Variovorax paradoxus: one gene and its partner. The protein of the gene in region 2 interacts with the protein of the main gene of each other region in a pairwise test. Links are inferred from orthologs where the notes say so. Each region holds a gene or a part of one and is shown on either strand. Other genes may lie near its edges.

What was found. Proteins that work in one complex are often made in the same cells at the same time.
Region 1: the proteins of dnaE (region 2) and dnaQ interact in binary tests that used the Escherichia coli proteins (3 or more experiments, as listed by UniProt). The link is inferred for Variovorax paradoxus from one-to-one orthologs.

Annotation. Positions count from the first base shown.
Region 1 is NZ_CP045644.1:4,752,662-4,756,643, reverse strand. What follows is about bases 1,225-3,982. They hold dnaQ (DNA polymerase III subunit epsilon), read right to left. Parts: upstream 3,079-3,982; coding sequence 2,371-3,078; downstream 1,225-2,370. Other genes in these bases: hscA (Fe-S protein assembly chaperone HscA), read right to left, coding at 3,516-3,982; fdx (ISC system 2Fe-2S type ferredoxin), read right to left, coding at 3,164-3,502; gmd (GDP-mannose 4,6-dehydratase), read left to right, coding at 1,225-2,112. In the rest of the region: GFK26_RS21965 (mannose-1-phosphate guanylyltransferase/mannose-6-phosphate isomerase), read left to right, coding at 1-1,035; more of gmd, read left to right, coding at 1,075-1,224. UniProt on the Escherichia coli protein: DNA polymerase III is a complex, multichain enzyme responsible for most of the replicative synthesis in bacteria. The epsilon subunit contain the editing function and is a proofreading 3'-5' exonuclease.
Region 2 is NZ_CP045644.1:5,735,931-5,744,381, reverse strand. Bases 1,817-5,896 are described here. They hold dnaE (DNA polymerase III subunit alpha), read left to right. Parts: upstream 1,817-2,177; coding sequence 2,178-5,696; downstream 5,697-5,896. Other genes in these bases: GFK26_RS26510 (YgiW/YdeI family stress tolerance OB fold protein), read left to right, coding at 5,791-5,896; GFK26_RS26520 (sulfurtransferase), read right to left, coding at 1,817-2,116. Outside these bases: GFK26_RS26530 (flavodoxin family protein), read left to right, coding at 1-357; GFK26_RS26525 (pirin family protein), read left to right, coding at 392-1,315; more of GFK26_RS26520, read right to left, coding at 1,331-1,816; more of GFK26_RS26510, read left to right, coding at 5,897-6,162; GFK26_RS26505 (AAA domain-containing protein), read right to left, coding at 6,146-8,451. UniProt on the Escherichia coli protein: DNA polymerase III is a complex, multichain enzyme responsible for most of the replicative synthesis in bacteria. This DNA polymerase also exhibits 3' to 5' exonuclease activity. The alpha chain is the DNA polymerase catalytic subunit.

The DNA of each region.
Region 1 (3,982 bases), 990 kb from region 2 along the record:
GGGTACATCGAGGCGGCCGGGGCCACGGGCCATGGCGCCAGCCACGCCGTGGCGCGCTTCGTCGAAAAGCCGACGGCGGCGGTGGCCGCAACGCTGATCCTGCAGGGCAACTACTGCTGGAACGCGGGCATCTTCCTGGTCCAGGCCCGCACGCTGGTCGAGGCACTGCGCACACATGCGCCCGACATCCTCGCCACCTGCGAACGCGCGACCGCCGCGGTGTCGGTCGACGGCAGCTTCGTGCGCCTGGACCCCGAAGCCTTCGAAGGCTGCCGCAGCGAGAGCATCGACTACGCGGTGCTCGAGAAGCACGCCGACGTCGCGGTGGTGCGCTTCGAGGGCGCCTGGAGCGACGTGGGCAGCTGGAACGCGGTGGCCCAACTGCACCCGGCCGACGAGGCGGGCAACCGCGTGAGCGGCGCGGGAAGCGTGCTGAACTCGCGCAACACCTTTGTCCACGCGCCGCATCGGCCGGTGGTGGCGCTCGGCACCGAGGACCTGATCATCGTGGACACGCCGGACGCGGTGCTGGTCGCAGGTGCGGACTGCGCCGAACAGGTGGCCGAGGTGGTGCGCATGCTGGCACGCGAAGGCACGGTCGAAGCCACCGAGCATCGCCGCGTGGTGCGGCCCTGGGGCGCCTACGACAGCATCGACACGGGCGAGCGCTTCCAGGTGAAGCACCTGACCGTCAAGCCCGGCGGCAAGCTGTCGCTGCAGATGCACCACCACCGCGCCGAGCACTGGATCGTCGTCAAGGGCACGGCCAAGGCCACGCGCGGCAGCGAAGTGCTGCTGGTGCGGGAGAACGAGTCGATCTACCTGCCCTCGGGCACCATCCACCGGCTCGAAAACCCCGGCAAGACCCTGCTGGAGGTGATCGAGGTGCAGACCGGCAGCTACCTCGGCGAAGACGACATCGTGCGCTTCGACGACACGTATGGCCGCTGCCCTGCGGCCGAGAAGCGCGAGGCGCTCGCGATGTCATCGGCTGTACCGCTTGCGGTCGAACGCGGCGTCGATGCGCCGGCCTGAGCCGTCCCTCATCTCATCTCACCTCACCTGACTGAAGCCATGAAAAAACGTGCTGTCGTCACTGGCATAACCGGACAAGACGGGGCGTACCTGGCCGAGCTGCTGCTGGGCAAGGGCTACACCGTCTACGGGACCTTTCGCCGAACCAGTTCGGTGAACTTCTGGCGCATCGAGTCGCTCGGCATCCAGGACCATCCGGAGCTTCATCTGGTGGAGTACGACCTGACGGACCTGGGCAGTTCGCTCACGCTGATCAGGGATACGGAGCCCGACGAGATCTACAACCTGGCGGCGCAGAGCTTCGTGGGCGCGAGCTTCAACCAGCCCGAAGCCACCACGAACATCAACGGCCTGGGCACCCTTCACCTGCTCGAAGCGATTCGCCTGACGAACCGCAAGATCAAGTACTACCAGGCCTCGACGTCGGAGATGTTCGGCAAGGTCCAAGCCGTTCCGCAGAAGGAAGACACGCCCTTCTACCCGCGCAGCCCGTACGGCGTCTCCAAGCTCTTCGCCCACTGGATGACGATGAACTACCGTGAGAGCTACGGCATCTTCGGTTGCTGCGGCATCCTCTTCAATCACGAGAGCCCGTTGCGCGGCCGCGAATTCGTGACGCGCAAGATCACCGACGCAGCGGCGAAGATCAGGCTCGGCAGGCTCGACGTGCTCGCGCTGGGCAATCTGGACGCCAAGCGCGACTGGGGCTATGCGAAGGAGTACGTCGACGGCATGTGGCGCATGCTGCAGGCCGACAAACCCGACAACTACGTGCTCGCCACCCACCGCACGGAAACCGTGCGGGAGTTCGTCGACATGGCGTTCAGGGCCACGGGCTGCGAACTCCGGTTCGAAGGGACGGCCCAGGAGGAAATTGCCGTCGACCGCAAGACCGGCAAGGTCCTCGTGAAGATCGATCCGAAGTTCTATCGCCCGGCGGAAGTGGAACTGCTCATCGGCGATGCGTCGCATGCCAGGAAGACGCTGGGCTGGGAGCCCCGCACGACGCTGGAGGAACTGTGCACGATGATGGTGGAGGCCGACCTGCGGCGCAACCGCGAAGGCCACTCCTTCTGAGCGCACCGGAGTGCGCTGGCCGCGCGGCAGGCCCGCCTTGAATTGCACTGGGATTGCGCAGGACAAACGAAAACGGCACCCGAAGGTGCCGTTTGTCGTAGGTCTGATTGGTGGGCGGTGGAGGTTTCGAACCTCCGACCCCAGCAGTGTGAATGCTGTGCTCTACCCCTGAGCTAACCGCCCTGAGACACTGCTTTTGAGTTCAGTGTCTTGAACACGTATCGCGCTGTGCGAAGCCTCAGATTATGCCACAGCTTTTCAGGCGTTTTGGCGGAACACCGTTTTTCCACCGCTGGATTTGTCGAGTTGCGACAACACCGCCTCGTGCGCGGCGAGTTCATGCTCGGCAGCCGCGATCACCGGCAGTTCGAACTGGCTCAGGTCGACCGCCACGACCGTCATGCCTTGGGCAGGCTCGTTCGAGGCCACATCGATCAGCAGCGCATCCTGCCCGCGCGTGAGATTGATGTACACGTCGGCAAGCAGCTGCGCGTCGAGCTTGGCGCCGTGGAAGGTGCGGTTCGAGCGGTCGACACCGAAGCGGTCGCACAAGGCGTCGAGCGAGTTGCGCTTGCCGGGGTAGACCAGCTTGGCCATGGCCAGCGTGTCGGTCACTTCGCTCACGAAGGTCTTGAGCGGCGGCAGGCCGGCGCGCTCGAATTCCTTGTTGAGAAAGCCGACGTCGAAGGCCGCGTTGTGGATGATCAGCTCGGCGCCGCGCAGGTACTCGACGATGTCCTTGGCCAGCGTGGCGAACTTCGGCTTGTCGCGCAGGAAGTCGGTGGTCAGGCCGTGGACCTTGAGCGCGTCCTCGTGGCTCTCGCGCTCCGGGTTGAAGTAGATGTGCAGGTCGTTGCCGGTGAGCTTGCGCGCAAACAGCTCCACGCAGCCCAGCTCGATGACGCGGTCGCCGTTCTCCGCAGACAGGCCCGTGGTTTCCGTATCAAGAACGATCTGACGACTCATGCGTGCCCCCAGTCTCGGCACTTCGTGTCCTCGCCGCCCCCCGAGGGGGTGCGAGCTTGCTTGGGGCGGCCCGGCGCTGCGCTCATCAGTGGTTTTCCTTGGCGTGGTTGATCGTGTACTTGGGAATCTCGATCGTCACATTGTCCTGCGCCAGGATGGTCTGGCAGCTCAGGCGCGACTGCGGCTCGAGGCCCCAGGCACGGTCGAGCAGGTCTTCTTCGCCTTCCTCGGCTTCGTTCAACGAATCGAGGCCCGCGCGCACGATCACGTGGCAGGTGGTGCAGGCGCAGCTCATCTCGCAGGCGTGCTCGATGTTGATGTCGTTGTCGAGCAAGGCCTCGCAGATCGAGGTGCCGGCGGGCGCGGTGATCTCGGCGCCTTGCGGGCAGTACTCGGGATGCGGATAGATCTTGATCGTGGGCATGAAATTGTTCTGTCTACAGGGATTCGACCTTGCGGCCTGCAAGCGCGCGTGCAATGCCCGCGTTCATGCGCTGGGCGGCAAAGGCTTCGGTGTCGTTGGCCAGCGTCTTCGTGGCGGCTTCGATGGCGGCGGCTTCGTTGCTGCTCTTGGCGGTTTCGCGCAGCTGTGCCATCGAGGCGTCGATGGCGGCGCGCTCGTCGGCACTCAGCAGGTCGCCGTCGGCATCGAGCGCGCTTTGCGTGGCCAGCAGCATGCGGTCGGCATCGACGCGCGATTCGACCAGCGCGCGGGCCTGCATGTCCTGCTGGGCGGTGGAGAAGCTCTCCTGCAGCATGGTCGCGATCTGGTCGTCCGACAGGCCGTACGAGGGCTTGACCGCCACGCTGGCTTCGACACCGCTGCCCTGCTCCTTGGCGCTCACGCTCAGCAGGCCGTCGGCATCGACCGTGAAGGTGACGCGGATGCGCGCCGCACCAGCCG
Region 2 (8,451 bases):
TGGCAGTTCAAGAAATTCGCCGATGCGTCGTCGAAGGTCTGGTACACGCAAGGCTGGAAAGACAAGCTCTTCGCCGGCTTCACCAACAGCGCCACGATGAACGGCGACAAGGTCACGACCATGACCTACCTGTGGACGCTGGCCATGCAGCACAGCGGCATCTGGGTCAGCATGGGCATCCTGCCGACCAACAACAAGGCGGCCACGCGCGACGCGATGAACTACGTCGGCGGCTACGGCGGCCTGCTCACGCAATCGCCTTCGGACGCGAGCCCCGCCGAGATGCCGAAGGGCGACCTCGAGACCGCACGCGCCTTCGGCGAGCGCATCGGCACGGTGGCAAGATCGCGCGCATAACGCCCCACCGAACTTCGCCCATAAGGACCTCACGATGACCGACACCATCCCCGAAATCCAATTGCTGCGACCCCACGACAAGGACCTGGGCGGTGGCTTCAACGTGCGCCGCGTGCTGCCGGCGGCGCAGCGCCGCTCGGTCGGGCCCTTCGTGTTCTTCGACCACTTCGGTCCGGCCACCGAGCAGCCCGGCAACGCGCACGACGTGCGACCGCATCCGCACATTGGCCTGTCGACGGTCACCTACCTGTTCGACGGCGCGATGATGCACCGCGACAGCCTCGGCAGCGTGCAGGAAATCCTGCCGGGCGCCATCAACTGGATGACCGCGGGGCGCGGCATCGTGCACTCCGAGCGCAAGCCCGAGCGCCTGCTGGCCGACACCTACGTGAACCACGGCCTGCAGCTGTGGGCCGCGCTGCCGCAGGCCCATGAAGAGGTCGAGCCCAGCTTCGAGCACACGCCGGCAGAGGCGATTCCCGAGCTCACGGTGCAGGGCGTGCCGGTGCGCGTGCTGGTGGGCGAGGCCTTCGGCGTGCGCTCGCCGGTGAAGACGCTGGCGCAGACGGTCTACCTGGACATCGCGCTGCCGGCCGGCGGCCGTTTCGAGCTGCCCGCGCTGGCGCCCGAACTGGCGGTTTACATGGTCGATGCCGATGCGCAGGTGAACGGCGAGCCGGCGCCCGCCCACACGATGGCGGTGCTGCCCGACGGGCAGGGCGCGGTGTTCACGGCCGACACGGCAGTGCGCCTCATGGTGATCGGCGGCGAGCCGCTCGATGGCCCGCGCTACATCACCTGGAATTTCGTTTCGAGCCGGCGCGAACGCATTCTCGAGGCCGGCGGCGACTGGGCCGCGCAGCGCATGGGCCAGGTGCCTGGCGAGACCGAGTTCATTCCCCTGCCGGGCAAGCCCTTCGGCGTGCGCGAACCCGACGTCGGCACTACGCCGGTCTGAGCCTGCGCGCCTTGTTTATTGCTTGATGCCGATGTCCGGGTCTTCCGAGGCCCGGGCGCTGGCGTCGGAGGCGCGCGCACTGAGGTCGGGTGCCAGGGCCCGGCGTCCGTCGAACACGAAGCAGTCGCCGTGGTAGTGCGCGCCGCCGACGTCCTCGAAGTACTTGAGGATGCCGCCTTCGAGCTGCAGCACGTGTTCCACGCCTTCCTCGCGCATGAGGATGGCGGCCTTCTCGCAGCGGATGCCTCCGGTGCAGAAGCTCACCACGGTCTTGCCTTCGAAGTCGGCGCGGTGCGCCTTCAGTGCGGGCGGGAATTCGGTGAACTTGGTGATGCGCCAGTCGATCGCGCCGTCGAAGGTGCCTTCGTCGACCTCGAAGTCGTTGCGCGTGTCGAGCATCACGATCTCGCGGCCTTCGTCGTCGTGGCCCTGGTCGAGCCAGCGCTTGAGCGTGGGCGCGTCCACGCCGGGCGCACGGCCGGCGGCGGGCTGGATCGCGGGGTGGTCCATGCGGATGATCTCGCGCTTGAGCTTCACCAGCATGCGCCGGAAGGGCTGCGTGGCCGACCAGCTTTCCTTGGTTTCGAGGTCGGCAAAGCGCGCATCGGCACGCAGGTCGGCCAGGAAGGCGTGGATGGCCTGCGCCGTGCCTGCCAGAAACAGGTTGATACCTTCGGGCGCCAGCAGGATGGTGCCCATGAGGCCCAGGGCCTGCGCGCGGTCGCGCAGGGTCTCACGCAGCACGGGGCTGTCGTTGATGCCCACGAACTTGTAGGCGGCGATATTCAAAATCTCTTGCACGGGGCGGGATTGTAGGGATCACCGCACCACATCGTGGGGTGGCGCTTCCTACAATCGACGGATGTTTGTTCACCTGCGTCTGCACACCGAGTTTTCCGTCGTCGATGGCACGAATCGAATCGACGAAGTCATCAAGGCCGCCGCTGCCGACAAGCAGCCCGCATTGGCCATCACCGACCTGAACAACCTGTTCGGGGCGGTCAAGTTCTACAAGCAGGGCCGGGGCAAGGGCGTCAAGCCCGTCATCGGCGCTGAAATCTTCATCGACGGGCTGGGCAAGGAGCCCGGCGCGTTGACCCGCCTCATCCTGCTGGTGCAGAGCACCGAGGGCTACCTCAACCTGTCGGAGCTGCTGGCCCGCGCCTGGACGCAGAACGTGAGCCGCGGCCAGTCGCAGGCGGCCTGCAAGCTCGAATGGCTGCAGGAGCTGCAGGGCGGCCTGATCGCGCTGTCGGGTGCACAGGCCGGGCCGCTGGGCCAGCCGCTGCTGCAAGGCCAGGAAGAGCGCGCCGCCGAGCTGGCGCTGCAGCTCGCGGGCATGTTCCCGCACCGCTTCTACATCGAGCTGCAACGCGCCGGCCGCCCCGAAGACGAGCCGCACGTGATTGCCGCGGTGAAGCTCGCGGCCCGCCTGAAGCTGCCGGTGGTCGCCACGCACCCAGTGCAGTTCGCCGAACGCCAGGACTACGAAGCGCACGAGGCGCGCGTGTGCATTTCCGAAGGCGAAATTCTGGGCAACCCGCGCCGCGTGCGCAAGTTCACCGAAGAGCAGTACTTCAAGTCGAGCGCCGAGATGCAGGCGCTGTTCGCTGACGTGCCGAGCGCGCTGGCCAACACGGTCGAGATCGCCAAGCGCTGCAACCTCACGCTGGTGCTCGGCAAGCCGCAGCTGCCCGACTTTCCGACGCCCTTCATCGCCGAAGGCGTGCGCATGCCGATCGACGAGTTCTTCCGCCAGGAATCGTTCGAGGGCCTCGAGGTGCGGCTGAAGCACCTGTACCCCGACGAAGCCAAGCGCGAGGCCGAACGGCCGCGTTACGTGGAACGCCTCGAGTTCGAGATCAACACGATCCTGAACATGGGCTTCCCCGGCTACTTCCTGATCGTGGGCGACTTCATCAAGTGGGCCAAGGAAAACGGCTGCCCCGTGGGCCCGGGCCGGGGCTCGGGTGCGGGCTCGCTTGTGGCCTACGCGCTGAAGATCACCGACCTCGATCCGCTCGAATACAAGCTGCTGTTCGAACGTTTCCTGAACCCCGAACGCGTCTCGATGCCCGACTTCGACATCGACTTCTGCCAGGGCAACCGGGACCGCGTGATCGACTACGTGAAGGACAAGTACGGCCGCAACGCCGTGAGCCAGATCGCCACCTTCGGCACCATGGCCGCGCGCGCGGCCATCCGCGACGTGGGCCGCGTGCTCGACATGAGCTACATGTTCTGCGACGGCATCAGCAAGCTGATTCCGAACAAGCCGGGCATGTCGGTCACGCTGCAATATCCGCCCGCGACCAAGATCGAAGGCGACAAGAACAACTACGCCATCGAGATGGAGCCGCAGCTCGCGGAGCGCATCGAGAAGGAAGAAGAAGTCCGCATGCTGGTCGAGCTCGCGCAGAAGCTCGAAGGCATGACCCGCAACATCGGCATGCACGCCGGCGGCGTGCTCATTGCACCGGGCAAGCTCACCGACTTCTGCCCGCTGTACCAGCAGCCCGGCAGCGAATCGGCCGTGAGCCAGTACGACAAGGACGACGTCGAAGCCATCGGCCTCGTGAAGTTCGACTTTTTGGGTCTTGCGACGCTCACCATCCTGGAGATTGCGCGCGAGTTCATCATGAAGCGCCACAAGGGCCAGGAGAACTTCGCGTTCGAGAACATCCCGCTGAACGACGGGCCGACCTACCGCCTGTTCTCCGACGGCAAGACCGAGGCGGTGTTCCAGTTCGAATCGCGCGGCATGCAGGGCATGCTGAAGGACGCGCGGCCCACGCGCCTGGAAGACCTGATCGCGCTGAACGCGCTGTACCGCCCGGGCCCGATGGACCTGATTCCCAGTTTCGTGGCGCGCAAGCACGGCCGCGAAGACGTGGAGTACCCGCACCCGGCCGTGGCCGAGATGCTCTCCGAGACCTACGGGATCATGGTCTACCAGGAGCAGGTGATGCAGACCGCGCAGATCCTGGGCGGCTACTCGCTCGGCGGCGCCGACTTGCTGCGCCGCGCGATGGGCAAGAAGAAGCTCGAGGAAATGGCCGAGCACCGCGAGAAGTTCCGCGCGGGCGCGCTGGCCACGCACGGCATCGTGCAGGACAAGGCCGACGAAATCTTCGACTTGATGGAGAAGTTCGCGGGCTACGGCTTCAACAAGTCGCACGCCGCCGCCTACTCGCTGCTGGCGTACCACACGGGCTGGCTCAAGGTCCACTACACGGCCGAGTTCTTCTGCGCGAATATGACCGTGGAAATGGACGACACGGACAAGCTCAAGCTCTTGTTCGAAGACGCCCAGAAGAACTTCAACATCACCTTCGAGCCGCCGGACGTGAACCGCGGCAACTACCGTTTCGAGCCGGTCACCAACAAGATCATCCGCTACGGCCTGGGCGCCGTGAAGGGCACGGGCCAGCTCGCGGTCGAGGCCGTGGTGCGTGCGCGCGAAGAGGGCGGGCCGTTCAAGAGCCTGTACGACTTCTGCGTGCGCATCGACCGCCAGCGCATCAACAAGCGCACGGTCGAAGCACTCATCAAGGCCGGCGCGTTCGACGCGATTCAGCAGAACCGCGCATCGCTCATTGCCTCGGTCGACCGCGCCTTCGAGTTCGCCAACGCCACGGCGGCCAATGCGTCGCAGGTCGACATCTTCGGCGACTGCGAACACGGCTCGGCCACGCAGGAGCCCGACTTGGTCGACGCCACGCCCTGGGGCGTGAAAGAGCGCCTGACCTTCGAGAAGACGGCCGTCGGCTTCTACCTCTCGGGCCACCTGTTCGACGAGGTGGCGCACGAGGTGCGGCGCTTCTGCAAGCGCGAGATCGGCGACCTGCTCGACAGCCGCGACCCGCAGGTCATTGCCGGCATCGTGAGCGACTTCCGCGTGATCAACGGCCAGCGCGGCCGGCTGGCGATCTTCAAGCTCGACGACAAGTCGGAGTCGATCGACGCCACGGCCGACGAAGCGCTCATCAACGCCAACCGCAACACGCTGAAGGACGACGAGCTCGTCATCGTGAGCGGCAAGCTGCAGCCCGCGCGCGGTGGCTTCGAGGCGCGATTCCAGGTGCAGCAGGTGTGGGACTTGGCCTCGGCGCGCTGCCGCTTCGGCAAGTTCCTGCGCGTGGCAGTCAACGGCAAGGTGCCCGAGATCGCGCGCCTCCTGAAAGACTTTCCGGCGCGCACCGAGCAGACCGAGGTCGGCGATCTGGTGCACGGCCTGCCCGTGCGCCTGTCGATGGCGCGGGGCGGGGCGCAGGTCGAGTTGCAACTGGGCGAGCGCGCCAAGTTCTTCCCGACCGATGCGGCGCTTGCGAGCTGGACCGCGCAGGCCGAAGCGGGCAAGGCACAGGTCATCTACGATTGATCGGACCGCGCGAGCCTGGGGAACCCCCAGGCCTGTGCGCGGTCCATCTGTTGTTGCAACCTGGCCTTGGGCCACTCACAGGAGAAACGACCGCATGCATTTCAAGAAGATCCTCAAGACCACCGCGTTGACGTTCGGCGTGGCGCTGCCCATCGCCGCGGCCTGGGCCCAGTACGCCGGCCCGACGTCGGTGCCGAACCTGACGGTCAAGCAGTTGCTCGAAACCGGCCAAGACGACCAGCACGCCACGGTGCGCGGCTTCATCGTCTCGCACGACGGCGGCGAGCACTACACCTTTGCCGACGACACGGGCCGCATCAAGGTCGAGATCGACGCCAAGTACTTCCCTCCGGGCGTGAAGATCGACGACAAGGTGCGCGTCGAGCTCAGCGGCGAGTTCGACAAGGACCGGCTCACCGGCAAGACCGAACTCGACGTGAAGCGCGTCATCAGCGTCCTGCGCTGACCCCGGCCTTTGCGATGGCCTGCTCGACCTGGTCGAGCACGGCCTCGGGGGCGTGCAGCCAGTCCTTGGCCAGCACCTGCATCACCTGCCAGCCGAAAGCATCGAGGATGCGGGGGCGCGACACATAGCGCTCCAGCACGTTGTGGCGGTGGCCGTCCTGCGCCGCACCGTCCACCAGAATGCCCAGCGCATAGTGCCCCTGGCCCGATGCGCGCACCGCGAGGTCGCAGCGAAAACGCGACTGCCCCACCTGTTCGTCCACCGCATGGCCGCGTGCGCGCAGCGCCTGCGCGATCTGCGCCGTGACGTCGTCCGTGCGCGCCTGCCGCGCCACGTGGCCGCGCGCGAGCGGGTTCATGCCTTCGAGCACGCGCCGCGCCGTGTCCTCGTCGCCGCGTGACAGGCACTCGGCATAGCGCAGGAAGTTCTTCAGCGCGGCCGCGCCCTCGTTGTGGTCGTTGGTGATCGCCTCGTGGCGGATGGTCGAGACCACCGCCATGTGGTGCTTGGCGCGGCTGAAGATCACGTTCAGCCGCTTCTCGCCGCCGCGCTGGTTGATGGGGCCGAAGTTCATCAGCATGCGGCCCTCGGGGTTGGGGCCGTAGCAGATGCTGAGGATGATGATGTCGCGCTCGTCGCCCTGCACGTTCTCCAGGTTCTTGATGAAGAGGCCGCAGAACTGGTCGTCTTCCTCGCGCACGTACTCGGCCTCGAGCCGTGCCGCAAAGTCGGCATCGACCGCGCCGAGCGCGTTCAGCTCTTCCTCGATCTCGCCCTGCTGCGCTTCGGAGAACGCAACGATGCCCAGGCTGCGCCCGGTCTCGCGCTTCAGCAACTCGCGCACCAGCTGCGCGATGTGGCGCGCCTCGCCGTCGTTGATGCGGTTCTCGTACACGGCGTCGGCCACGCGGTGGAAGCTGATGGCGCGCGAGAGCAGGGCGTCGACCTGCGCCTTCACGGACTCGTCGGTCGGGCTGCGCGACTGCACCACGATCTCGCCGCGCTCGGGCGCGGGCAGGCTGCGATCGGGAATGGTGTACAGGTTGCCCGCGTAGAAGGCCGCGTTCGAAAAACCGATGAGCGACTCGTAGCGGCTGCGGTAGTGCCAGGCCAGCAGCGTGGCCGGCAGGTTGCGCGCACCCTGGTTCAAGAGGCTGTCGGCATCGAGCACGACGGCGATGCGTTCGGCTTCTTCGCCGTTCTCTGCATCGTCGCCTTCCACGGTGACGGTGTCTTCCTCGGCGTCGCGGGCTGACGAGAAGAAGCTGGTCGGCGGCAACTGCATCTCGTCGCCCACCACGATGATCTGCGGCGCGCGGTACAGCGCGGGCACGGCTTCTTCCACTGGAATCTGGCTGGCCTCGTCGAAGATCACCACGTCGAACAGGTCGGCCGCGAGCGGCAGCGTGTCGGACACCGACAGCGGGCTCATGAGCCAGATCGGTTTCATGTCGCGCACCACGCGGCCGGTGTCACCGCTGGCGAGTTCGCGGATCGCCTTGTAGCGCATGGTCTTGCCGAACTCGTGCTCGAGCTCGCGGCGGCCCGCGTTGTAGCTCTTCTTGAAGACCTTGCCGTCGGCGTCGAGCTGGCTGGCGGGCAGGGCGCTCTTCTGCACATGGTCGCGGAAGCGCTGGCGCACCGCGGCGGCGAGCGTGCGTGCGTTGCGTTCGAGCAGCTTGCGTTCGCCTTCGCCCAGGCGCTGTGCATGGCGCGCGAGCGTGGCGCCGTCGAAGCGCGGCAGCCAGCGCTCGGTGCGGTAGACGCGCTCCAGCCCTTCGCGCGCGACGGCGTACTCGATCGCCTCGGGCGGCAGCGGCAGCGTGCGCAGCGCGGCGGCCACGGCCGGGTCGGCATCGGCCAGTTCCTGCAACGGCTGCAGCACCGACGGCAGCGCATCGGCCTGGTCGCGCAGCGTGCGTGCCAGCGCGTCGAGCGCGTCCAGTGGCTGCGCGCCGGCGTCGTGCAGCAGGTCGTGCCAGAGGGCGTCGAGCGTGTCGACGCGCGGTGCGGCGGCGACCAGCTGTTCGACGCTGCGGCGGGCCGCGTCGGTGCGCAGGTGGGCGTGGAACGCCGCGCGCAGGCCGGCGCCGGCGTCGATGCCGCGCATGGCCTGCAACTGCTGCGCGAAGGCATCGGCATCGGTGCAGCCGTAGTCGGCTTCGATGCGCGCCGCCTGTTGGTCGAGCGCGGTGCGCGCGGCCTGTTCGGCGCGCAGGTCTTCGAGGATCTGGCTGGGCTGCGGACGCACGGCATGCGCGGCGAAGTCGTAGCGGCGCTTGAGTTCGC